2 regions of the Enterococcus sp. AMC1623 genome follow, and region 2 is predicted to be linked to the other one. Evidence: predicted binding sites of a transcription regulator. Region 2 holds the regulator's gene; the other holds the start of a gene.

Region 1 (5,323 bases), 1.1 Mb from region 2:
AAACTATTATTCATTGGTAAAATCAGTTCTTTGTCTTTTTTGCCCCAATATTTGATTAAGGCAATATTGGTATATGCGCGTGCTTTTCCATTATACATGTTGGTAAACTCCTAATCCTTGAAGCCAAATATCTTTTGCTCCATGTGCTTTTAATTTCTTAGCGATTGCTTCGGCTTTTAATTTCGTATCACAAAGGGCAAGAAAACAACCGCCTCGACCGCCTCCAGTTAATTTTGCACCGAGTGCGCCTTCTGCTAAGGCAAGTTTGATGCACGAATCTAAAGTGTCGTTGCTGACGGTTAATTGCTGTAAATAATGTTGTGCTTGGGTCATCGCGAGTCCAAGCTTCTCAGGTTGATTGCGGATAATCGCTTCTTTGGCTGTTTTAGCTAATAATCCTAATTGATGAATATCCAAACTAGTTTGGTCAGGTTCTTTTTCAAATAGTTTAGCCACAGAACGAACCGCTGCTCGTGTTTGTCCTTTGATACCGGTATCGGCAACAAGCAAATAAGCATCGATGTTTAATGGAAAAGGTAAAAACTCTTTTCCGCGTTCAAAATAAATTGGGTTACAACCACTTGTTGCAGCAGCATCTATTCCGCTTGGATTTCCATGCGCAATACTTTCTGAAAAGTTAACGTATTTCAACAAGGTTGTTTGCGATAGCTTTTCTTCTTGCCAATCAAAAAAAGCACGGGTCACAGCGACAGCGACAGCAGCGCTTGATCCCATTCCTCGTTCAGAAGGGATGGTGCTTTGAATCATCAAATGAAAATTTGGCGTGTGTAGATGTTGTTGTAACTTGGCTGTTAATTGTTGAATATTGGTTAAGCCTTGTGGTGCGTCAGCTAAAGCACCTTCATGATAGGTGGAGCATAATGATGGTACACTACTTTCTTTCACTGTAGCAATCACTTGTGTACCGCTAAATGGAAAAGCAATTGCTGGTTCGCCGTAAACGACAGAATGTTCTCCCATCAAAATAATTTTTCCAGTGGCTTTTCCTATCCCCTCTGCTAACATGACGTACCTCTTTCTTTTTCATAATAGAATCCCTTAGCTATTTTACTAGATTAATGCCGTCTCGTTAAGCCCTCAATGTTGATTCTAAGAAAAAATCCTAAATCTTAAGACTTTTTTTGAGAATTTTCTTACGTAATCCTCAGCCAACTTTCGCTTGACCATACTATATATAGTGTTGTACATTAGTTTAGTTGAGAAAATAATACAATATTTAGTGATGAGTGAGTTGGAGGAAATGAGTGTGATTGTATTAGCAGGAACGATTGGTGCCGGTAAGTCAAGTTTAACTGCATTATTAGCAAATCGTTTAGGAAGTGAAGCTTTTTATGAATCAGTGGATGATAATGAAGTTTTGCCGCTTTTTTATGAAGATCCAAATAAGTATGCGTTTTTATTACAGATTTATTTTTTGAATAAACGTTTCGATAGTATCAAACAAGCATTGAAAAATGAGAATAACGTTTTAGACCGTTCTATTTATGAAGATTCTTTATTGTTTCACTTAAATGCTGACCTTGGTCGTGCGACTGAAACAGAAGTGCGGGTTTATGATGAATTATTAGCCAACATGTTGGAAGAATTACCTTATGCAGCCAAAAAGAAACACCCTGACTTATTGGTTCATATTCGCGTGTCATTTCCAACGATGTTAGAACGAATTAAAAAACGTGGAAGAGAATTCGAACAAATTGAACATGATCCAAGTTTGTATGATTATTATGAGGAATTAAACTTGCGTTACGATCAATGGTTTGACGAATACGATGCCAGTCCTAAAATTCAAATTGATGGCGATCAAATGAATTTTGTAGAAGATACGCATGCAGCCGAAGAAGTGCTAAATTTGATTGAAGAAAAATTACAAGAAGTGCGCCAAGAAGCATAGAGTGAAAATGAATCTAAAAAAAGCCTAGGAAATTTATTTTCCTAGGCTCAGACTATAGACAAATAGTCTAAAAGAAGAGCTATGTATATACGCAATTCGAGGTATATATTATACTCTGTGTATACAATTAAAGGGTGAATAAAATGAAAATACACGGAAAAGTTATGTTAGACTAAATCACAACAATTGATTATGAGGCTAGAAATTGTAAATTTCTAGAATACACTTCTGAAAGCTTAATAGAAGAATTGCTAACAAAAATTCGAGCTGTGTTTCAAAAGTATAAATCAAAAAAGGAAGTAAATAATATCTTTAATAAATGAATAATCGTACTAAAAAAACCAATTTTATTACATTGGCTTTTTAGTACGATTATTCGTTTATTTTTTTATAGTCCCAGAAATACTCCCTGCTACAACATTGTTATTTCCAGGTGCAACTCTCAAGTAAAATGAAATATCTGTATAACTCACTGAGATAGTACCTGTTTTTGTTGTATTACCTGATAAAGAACCAGTAGCATAGTTAAAAACTAAATCTTTCCATTGATAGCTAAGTGGAGTGCTACCAGTATTCTTTAATTCAAATTTATATTTTTTTAGACCAGTATAGTTATAGTTACTATACAAAGTTCCATAATTGTTAAAACTGCCAGAAAGTGCCGGTGGATTTCCTTTTGAAGCAAGATTCCACTCTGACCAGGGAATTGAAGGTCCTTGAGGAGAAACACCATTTTCTTGAACTTCTTTCATTACATCAGTTTCATCTGCAAGAGGTTCTGAATCATCCCAATTATTTTCTATCTTCCACTGCTCCAAAAATTCATTGGGAATGGTATTCGTAACAATTTCAACTCCATTAGGAAATGTTTCAACTTCAGTAGTTATTTTTGAATAATCAATAGAAACTTGTTCTTCGGCACTAACCATTTGAGAACCTAAACTTACCGATACTAACAAACCGCCCAACAATACTAATTTTTTCATTATAATTCCTCCTTGAATTTTAATAAATGTTTACAAATAAAAAATATCATAAGTTATCAATGTTTTAAATTAAAATTTTTGATAATAAGATTAAAACCTTGATATATCAACATGACAGTATTTGTGTCATTTATAATAGAGCTAGTTTTTGAACTAAAATATAGAAAAATGCTATTGTGAGTGTTAAGCTGACAAACATAAAACTCTTATAAACAAAAATGGGCGATAATCTGTCTAGGATATAAAATGAAAAAATGATATTAATAGTTACGAGGGGGATAGTTTATGAAAACTATTGGCGAAAAAATAAAAAAATTAAGAAGTGAACACAAATGGACTCAAAAAGAACTAGCAGAAAAATTGAATATTTCTAGATCTTCTATTACAAATTGGGAAAATGGAAGAAATTATCCGGATATTCAGTTAATCATCAATATTTCAGAATTATTCAATATATCCCTCGATGAATTGTTGAAAGGAGATAAAGTTGTGGTGGAAAAAATTACTAATGATACAAAAATTAGAAAAAAACAAACTACACAATTACGAGTCTTTTATTTTTTAGGTACAGTATTAGTATTATTATGTTTATGCTTTGGCATACCCGCATTTATACATGCTAATGTTTTTTCTATGAGCCAAATTAAATCTGTAGAAGTCACTGAAAACAATTTAGTAATAGAAACAGATTTACCATTTTATAGAGAATATACAGGGTATATGCTATCTGGTTCTTTAGCGAATCCATGGAATATGGAACTACAACTAGGAACAACAATCAGTTTTTCAAAAAATAAAGACAATATAATTGTGATACCATTAGACGATTCACAATTGTTTGGAGAAATGCACGGTATAGAATTTGTTAATTCATTCGGTAATAGGTACAATGTTGTTAGAATTGACAATAGATAAAATTCGATAATTAAGTTGAAAAGAGTAGCATATATGCTGCTCTTTTTTTATGAAAACCAATGCTATAATTGAATATACAAACAAATTATTTTAAACAGTACACATTTCGGTATACTAAAGCATGTTTTTTGTATGGCAAAATAGTTAAAAATTAACGATACAATTTGCCACATATATTTTTGTGACAAAACATAACTTTTTTATATATTTTAGATGAGCTAAAGTAACGTTGAGGAGGATATTATGATTAAGGATATGATTAAATCTAAGAGAAAAGAATTAAATATGACACAAGAAATACTAGCAGAAAAATTAAATGTATCTCGTACAACAGTGTCTAGTTGGGAAACTGGCCGTACATATCCAGACCTTGATATGGTTGTGAAGTTATCAGAAGAATTTAAAGTTAGTTTAGACTACTTATTGTTAGGAGATGAGGTAATCGTGAATAAAATATCAAAAGATACTAGAAAAGGAAGAATTCTAAAAAAAATAATTTGGATTGTAATATTTTTATTCTTATTGTTAACGATATATTCTTTAATATGGAAAGTTAAAACAGATAATTTATACAGAAATTTGGATAGGGAGGAATGGAAAGAGACTGAATACGGTTTTTATAAAAAAGAAGATTCAATTGGGTACAGTGTTAATAAAATAAAAACATATAAAATATGGGAAATACCCAGTCAATTGGATCTTATTGCAGATGCAAACTCTACACATGGGGACGAATCATTTATAAATGGTGTATCAATTATCTATAGTGGAACAAAAGAAAAGTTTTTAGTTTCCTGGTTATCAAGGAATCTATCAGGTCAGCAATTATATATGGACTCTTCATTCACTTACAAAGAAACGTTACAACCTTTGGAAATACCAACTATTTCATATGAGTTTCAAAAAATTTTTGATAAAGAATTGGATATTGAACGGCCATATCTTTTACAATTTTTAAATAAAATAGATTCTGAATGGAAAAAAATAAATTAAAAACTAAGGCATGAATTATTTTAAGATAATTCATGCCTTAGTTCATGTCACCAAACTCGATATTCTATAATGTGATCCATAAGTTGGATTCTTTGGCCACTGGCATCTCTAGTTATACTAATTTGTATTCCATATCTACCACTCTCTTCATAGCCATTTCTGACATTTAATGTTTTGTATCTATAGTTTGCATATCTAATATGCTGTAGAGATGGATAGTAACGATATTGATAAAATGCAGAAACAACGTCAACAAACATTGCTTATGGTCCAATCTCAATTGAATTAAGAAGATTTTGTTTTGCCAGATTTTGCTTATCTGTTAAATCGTAAATTTTTAAATTAGGATTAGCTAAATCATAGCCGAGATCAGAAATTTGTTGTTTAGCATTTTCACTCAACTCATCTACAGTAACAAGTTGTTCATCTTTTATAGGATGAACAGGATATAATTCCGATGCAACTACAGCTTTTTCTCCAACACTTAGACCAATACCAACCAATAAACTTGTAAACA
Region 2 (5,323 bases):
AGGCGAAGAATTTAATCTGAATTCACCAAAACAGTTAGGCGTTATCCTATTTGAAAAAATGGGTCTACCTGTCATTAAAAAAACAAAAACAGGCTATTCCACAGCGGTTGATGTTTTAGAACAGCTAAAAGAACAAGCTCCTATTGTCGAAGATATTTTAGTTTATCGCCAAATTTCGAAGATTCAGTCAACCTATGTTGAAGGATTATTGAAAATGATTCAAAGCGATGGAAAAATTCATACACGTTATGTACAAACGTTGACACAAACAGGACGTCTAAGCTCAGTCGATCCAAACTTACAAAATATTCCTATTCGTTTAGAAGAAGGTCGTAAGATTCGTGAAGCATTTGTACCAAGAAAAGAAGATTGGGTAATTTATTCTTCCGACTATTCCCAAATTGAACTACGTGTGTTGGCTCATATTTCAGATGACGAGCATTTAAAAGCGGCCTTTTTAGAAGGACAAGATATCCATTCAAGTACAGCGATGCGCGTTTTTGGCATTGAAAAAGCTGAAGACGTCACTCCCAATATGCGTCGCCAAGCCAAAGCAGTTAATTTTGGAATTGTTTATGGCATTTCTGATTATGGATTATCACAAAACTTGGGCATTACTCGAAAAGCTGCTCAACAATATATTGACACTTATTTCGAACGTTATCCAGGTGTGAAAAAATACATGGAGACAGTAGTTCGTGAAGCTAAAGACACCGGCTATGTAGAAACCTTGTATCATCGTCGTCGGTATTTACCAGATATTAATTCACGTAATTTTAATTTACGTTCATTTGCAGAAAGAACGGCCATTAATTCACCAATTCAAGGAAGTGCCGCCGATATTTTAAAAATTGCGATGATTGATTTGAATCGTCGGATGAAAGAAGAAAAATTAGAAGCAGCGATGCTTTTACAAGTACATGATGAATTGGTTTTTGAAGTTCCAGAATATGAGTTAGAAAAATTAAATCAACTTGTAAAAGAAGTGATGGAGACAGCTGTTTCCTTACATGTACCATTAATCACTGACAGCAGTTGGGGAAAAACATGGTATGAAGCAAAATAAAGAGGTGAAAAGCTTTGCCAGAATTGCCAGAAGTAGAAACTGTTCGCAAAGGGCTATTGCATTTAGTTAAGGGAAAAACGATTGAATCTGTCGAAGTTCGCTGGCCACGAATTATTGAATCGCCCGAGATAGAAACTTTCCAAAGAAATTTGGTTAATCAGACGATTGAAGATATTCAGCGTCGAGGGAAATTTTTAATTTTTAAATTCACGAATTTTGATATGATCTCACATTTGCGTATGGAAGGTAAATATGAATTTGACCCTGATATGCAAGATATGCTTGATAAGCATACACATGTCATCTTTAATTTTACGGACCATTCTCGCCTTTTTTATAATGATGTGCGTAAATTTGGACGAATGGTTTTGGTGCCTAAAGATGAGAGTAGCCAATACAAAGGAATTAAACAATTAGGTCCAGAACCTCAACCAGATGTCTTTTATTTGGAAACTTTTCAAGAAAAATTAAAACGATCGGCTAAAGCGATTAAGCCACTTTTATTAGATCAAAAACTAGTCACCGGTTTAGGAAATATTTATGTAGACGAAGCACTATGGGAAGCCCAAATACATCCTGAAACGCCAGCAAATGCATTAAACGAAAGTGAAACAACCCGCTTGCATCAAGCGATTATCGATGTCTTAGCTAGAGCTGTGGAAGCAGGGGGAACGACGATTCGTTCTTACGCTAACGCACTAGGAGAAGCAGGCACTTTTCAAGTATCACTAAATGCTTATGGGCAAACGGATTTACCTTGTCCACGTTGTCAAACACCGATTGTTAAAACAAAAGTCGCCCAACGTGGCACCCATTATTGTCCAACTTGTCAGAAGCGGAAAGGATGAGTGCTGATGGGCATGGTTTTAGGTCTTACAGGCGGTATTGCTACAGGAAAAAGTACCGTTGTGAACATCTTTCGTGCATATGGCTTTCCGATTGTGGATGGGGATGTGATTGCACGAGAGATTGTTGAACCCAAACAAGCAGGTCTACAAGCGATTGTCTCCGTCTTTGGAGAGGATATTTTGTTAGACAATGGTCAGTTAGACCGTAAAAAATTAGGTAATATTATTTTTTCTGATGAAGAAAAACGTCGCCAATTAGATGCGTTATTAGATCCTATTTTACGACAAACAATTACTCAACGTATCCGTGGATATCGAGAGGAACCCTTAGTAATTGCAGATATTCCGCTATTATTTGAAGCCCATTATGAAGATGAAATGGATCAGGTTGCCGTGGTTTATGTTCCTGAAGCTGTTCAATTAGAACGTTTAATAAGACGAGATGACTTAACAAAAGCACAGGCGTTGCAACGAATAGCTAGTCAACTATCAATTGAAGAGAAAAAGCAACGGGCGGATATTGTGTTTGATAACCAAAATTCACTGGAAGAAACAAAAAAGAAAGTTAAAAACTGGTTAAAAGCACAAAAATTTATTTAAAAAGATTAAAAACTCTAGAGTTTTCTAGAGTTTTTTCTTGTCTATTCTGTCAGAAGAACTGATAAACGTGTTATAATATAGAAAGAAATTTAATTTATTCATTCAGTAAATTTAAAATAAATAAAGATAAATGGGGTGGAAATATGCACTGTCCAAAATGTCATCATAATAATTCTCGTGTTATTGATAGCCGTCAAGCCGATGACGGTCGTGCGATTCGCCGTAGACGCGAATGTGAAAACTGCGGCTTTCGTTTTACAACGTTTGAACGATTAGAAGAAACACCTCTGTTAGTCATTAAGAAAAATGGCGCGCGTGAAGAATTTAATCGTGAAAAAGTATTACGTGGTTTAATTCGTTCTGCTGAAAAACGTCCAGTAGCGATGGAGCAAATGGAACAAATTGTCGATCATGTAGAAGCTAGAATTCGTGAGCGAGGCGAAAATGAAATACCTTCAACTTTAATTGGTGAGTATGTTATGGAAGAATTAGTCAATTTAGACGAGATTGCTTATATTCGCTTTGCAAGTGTCTATCGTCAATTTAAAGACATGTCGGTATTCTTAAAGGAACTACAAGACATTGTTGATAAAGCAAAAGAAGCAAATAAGTAATTTAAAGGAGGGGCTTTTGTGAAGACCGCTTGGGATGAAGTCCAACCAAATCATATTTATCAAGTGTTCAAGAGCCTGCCTTTAACAAAAGAAGGCAATGATGGTTTATTATACCTCTACCAACCAATTATTGGTGCACAAGCTTTGGCTCTGTATTATGCATTATTGGGTGATGAGGAAGATTCGTTTGAAAATGACTTTGCGCACATTGATATGTTACATGCATTAAATATCGGTTTGCCAGATTTTTTACATGCTCGTAAACAATTAGAAGGTATGGGATTGCTTTCTGTTTTTATGAAAGAAGATGTAGAGTTTGGTCGAATGTTTTTATATCGCTTAGAAGAACCATTACATCCAGAAGTGTTTTTTAAAGATGAAACATATAGTTTTTTGCTATGGAGTGCAATTGGGGAGCGAAAATTTAATCAAATGGTTGAACGTTTTAAGCCTAAAAAGCTCGATGTCTCTAACTATCAAGAAATTACGTGTCGCTTTAAAGATGTGTATGGCTCAATTAACGAAGAATCATTTATGCGCAAATCATCAAAATTAGAACAAGTGGCACAAGTCTATGATGTGAATAAAAACAATGGTATTCAGCTTGATGCTTCTCAAATTGATTGGGACTTTTTACTTAACTTAGCTGAGAAAAAATATATTTCACGTACAAACTTTACGACATCCTTTAATCATCAATTAGTTCTTTACCAAAATCTCTATGGCTTTGATGAGATGGAATTAGTTGACTTGATGACGGAAGCAGTATCTTTTATTGACGGTAAAGTGAATGAAAAAGAGCTTGCTAAGGTTGTAGCACGTCATACAAAGCAAATACCACAAAAAAAGACAGGGATTTATGTTTCAAAAGATGCTGAAACTCGTCGCTTCAATACATTGCGTCAGTCGGGATTTTCTGAACAAGATATCGGTTTAATTCAGATGAGTGAAGCGACAGCACCAGCTGATTTTTTACAAGCAATCAAGCAAGAAAAGCATAGTTTTGTAGCGGATTCAGAAAGCTGGTTGTTGAAATCATTGATTGAGAAAAGTCCGCTAGCCAATAGCGTCATCAATGTTTTGATGCATTATGTGCTAGTGGTACAAAACAATAGTTCATTACAAGCGAGCTTTGTTAATCGAATTGCAACCAATTGGTCCGAAATGGGAATTAAAAGTCCTGAAGAGGCAATTAAACATGTTCGACAACTGGTTAAAGAATCTAAAGAAGCCAAAGAAAAACGAGAAACCCAACGAACCAATTACCGCAAACCGATTCGTAAAGAAACATTACCTGACTGGGTTGATAATCCAGTTGAAGAAGTGGAAGATTCCGAAAAACAAGCAGCAATTAATCAACGATTGCAAGAATATTTACAACGCAAAGAAGGTGAAAAATGATGGAAGATGTAGGTAAAAACTTAAATCGTCTATTAGATCAAAAAAATTATCGGACACGCTTTGAAGAAATGATGCAAGAAGTTTTACAAGACGTCGATGTGCGTAATTTTTTAGATCTGCATAAAAATCGTTTAACCCAACAAGATATTGAGCGTAGTTATGCAAAACTTTATGAGTTTGTTCAAGAAAAACGTAAATTTGAGTTAAATGATCCAGCCCAAATTGCACCGGGATATGAGCCTCAGTTGATGTTAAATTTTCATTCAGTCGATGTGACGTATATCCCAACTGAAGAATTATTAGCTAGAAGACATCAAGAAGAAGTGCGTAACCGCGTGCAAGCGTTGAATATGCCAAAAGACATCCAAGAAGCTCGTATTGCTACCTATGAAGGAACTGCTGGACGTGGTGAAGCATTAATGGCAGCAATTGATTTTATTGAAGCGTACAAAGAAGAACCAAAAAATTTTCATAAGGGCTTGTACTTAGCCGGCAGTTTTGGTATTGGCAAAACCTATCTTCTAGGGGCAATTGCTCGTGATTTAGCAGAAGCAGGTTTTTCATCGACGCTGTTACATTTCCCTTCATTTGCTGTTGAAATGAAACAAGCAATTGGTAAAGATCAAGTCGCTGAAAAAATGGAAGCTATCAAAAAAGCGCCGATTTTAATGTTAGATGATATTGGTGCGGATGCCATGAGTAGCTGGATTCGGGATGAAGTATTTGGTGTGATTTTGCAATATCGGATGCAGGAACAACTCCCAACGTTTTTCACCTCTAACTTTACCATGTTA

Evidence for each region. Region 2 encodes NrdR, which represses ribonucleotide reductase genes. Its sites were predicted from a motif close to ACACNATATATNGTGT; they were not measured.
Region 1: the regulator NrdR is predicted to act here: its motif matches at 1,187-1,202, upstream of AC4BC7_RS10500 (deoxynucleoside kinase).

Annotation. Positions count from the first base shown of each region.
Region 1 is NZ_CM177096.1:2,157,343-2,162,665, reverse strand. It holds gene mvaD (diphosphomevalonate decarboxylase) at 1-98, opposite strand, end outside; gene mvk (mevalonate kinase) at 91-1,026, opposite strand; gene AC4BC7_RS10500 (deoxynucleoside kinase) at 1,262-1,912, shown strand; gene AC4BC7_RS10495 (hypothetical protein) at 2,293-2,898, opposite strand; gene AC4BC7_RS10490 (helix-turn-helix domain-containing protein) at 3,184-3,813, shown strand; gene AC4BC7_RS10485 (helix-turn-helix domain-containing protein) at 4,057-4,806, shown strand; gene AC4BC7_RS10480 (hypothetical protein) at 5,070-5,323, opposite strand, start outside.
Region 2 is NZ_CM177096.1:1,021,297-1,026,619, reverse strand. It holds gene polA (DNA polymerase I) at 1-1,066, shown strand, start outside; gene mutM (DNA-formamidopyrimidine glycosylase) at 1,081-1,914, shown strand; gene coaE (dephospho-CoA kinase) at 1,921-2,514, shown strand; gene nrdR (transcriptional regulator NrdR) at 2,658-3,128, shown strand; gene AC4BC7_RS05120 (DnaD domain protein) at 3,147-4,529, shown strand; gene dnaI (primosomal protein DnaI) at 4,529-5,323, shown strand, end outside.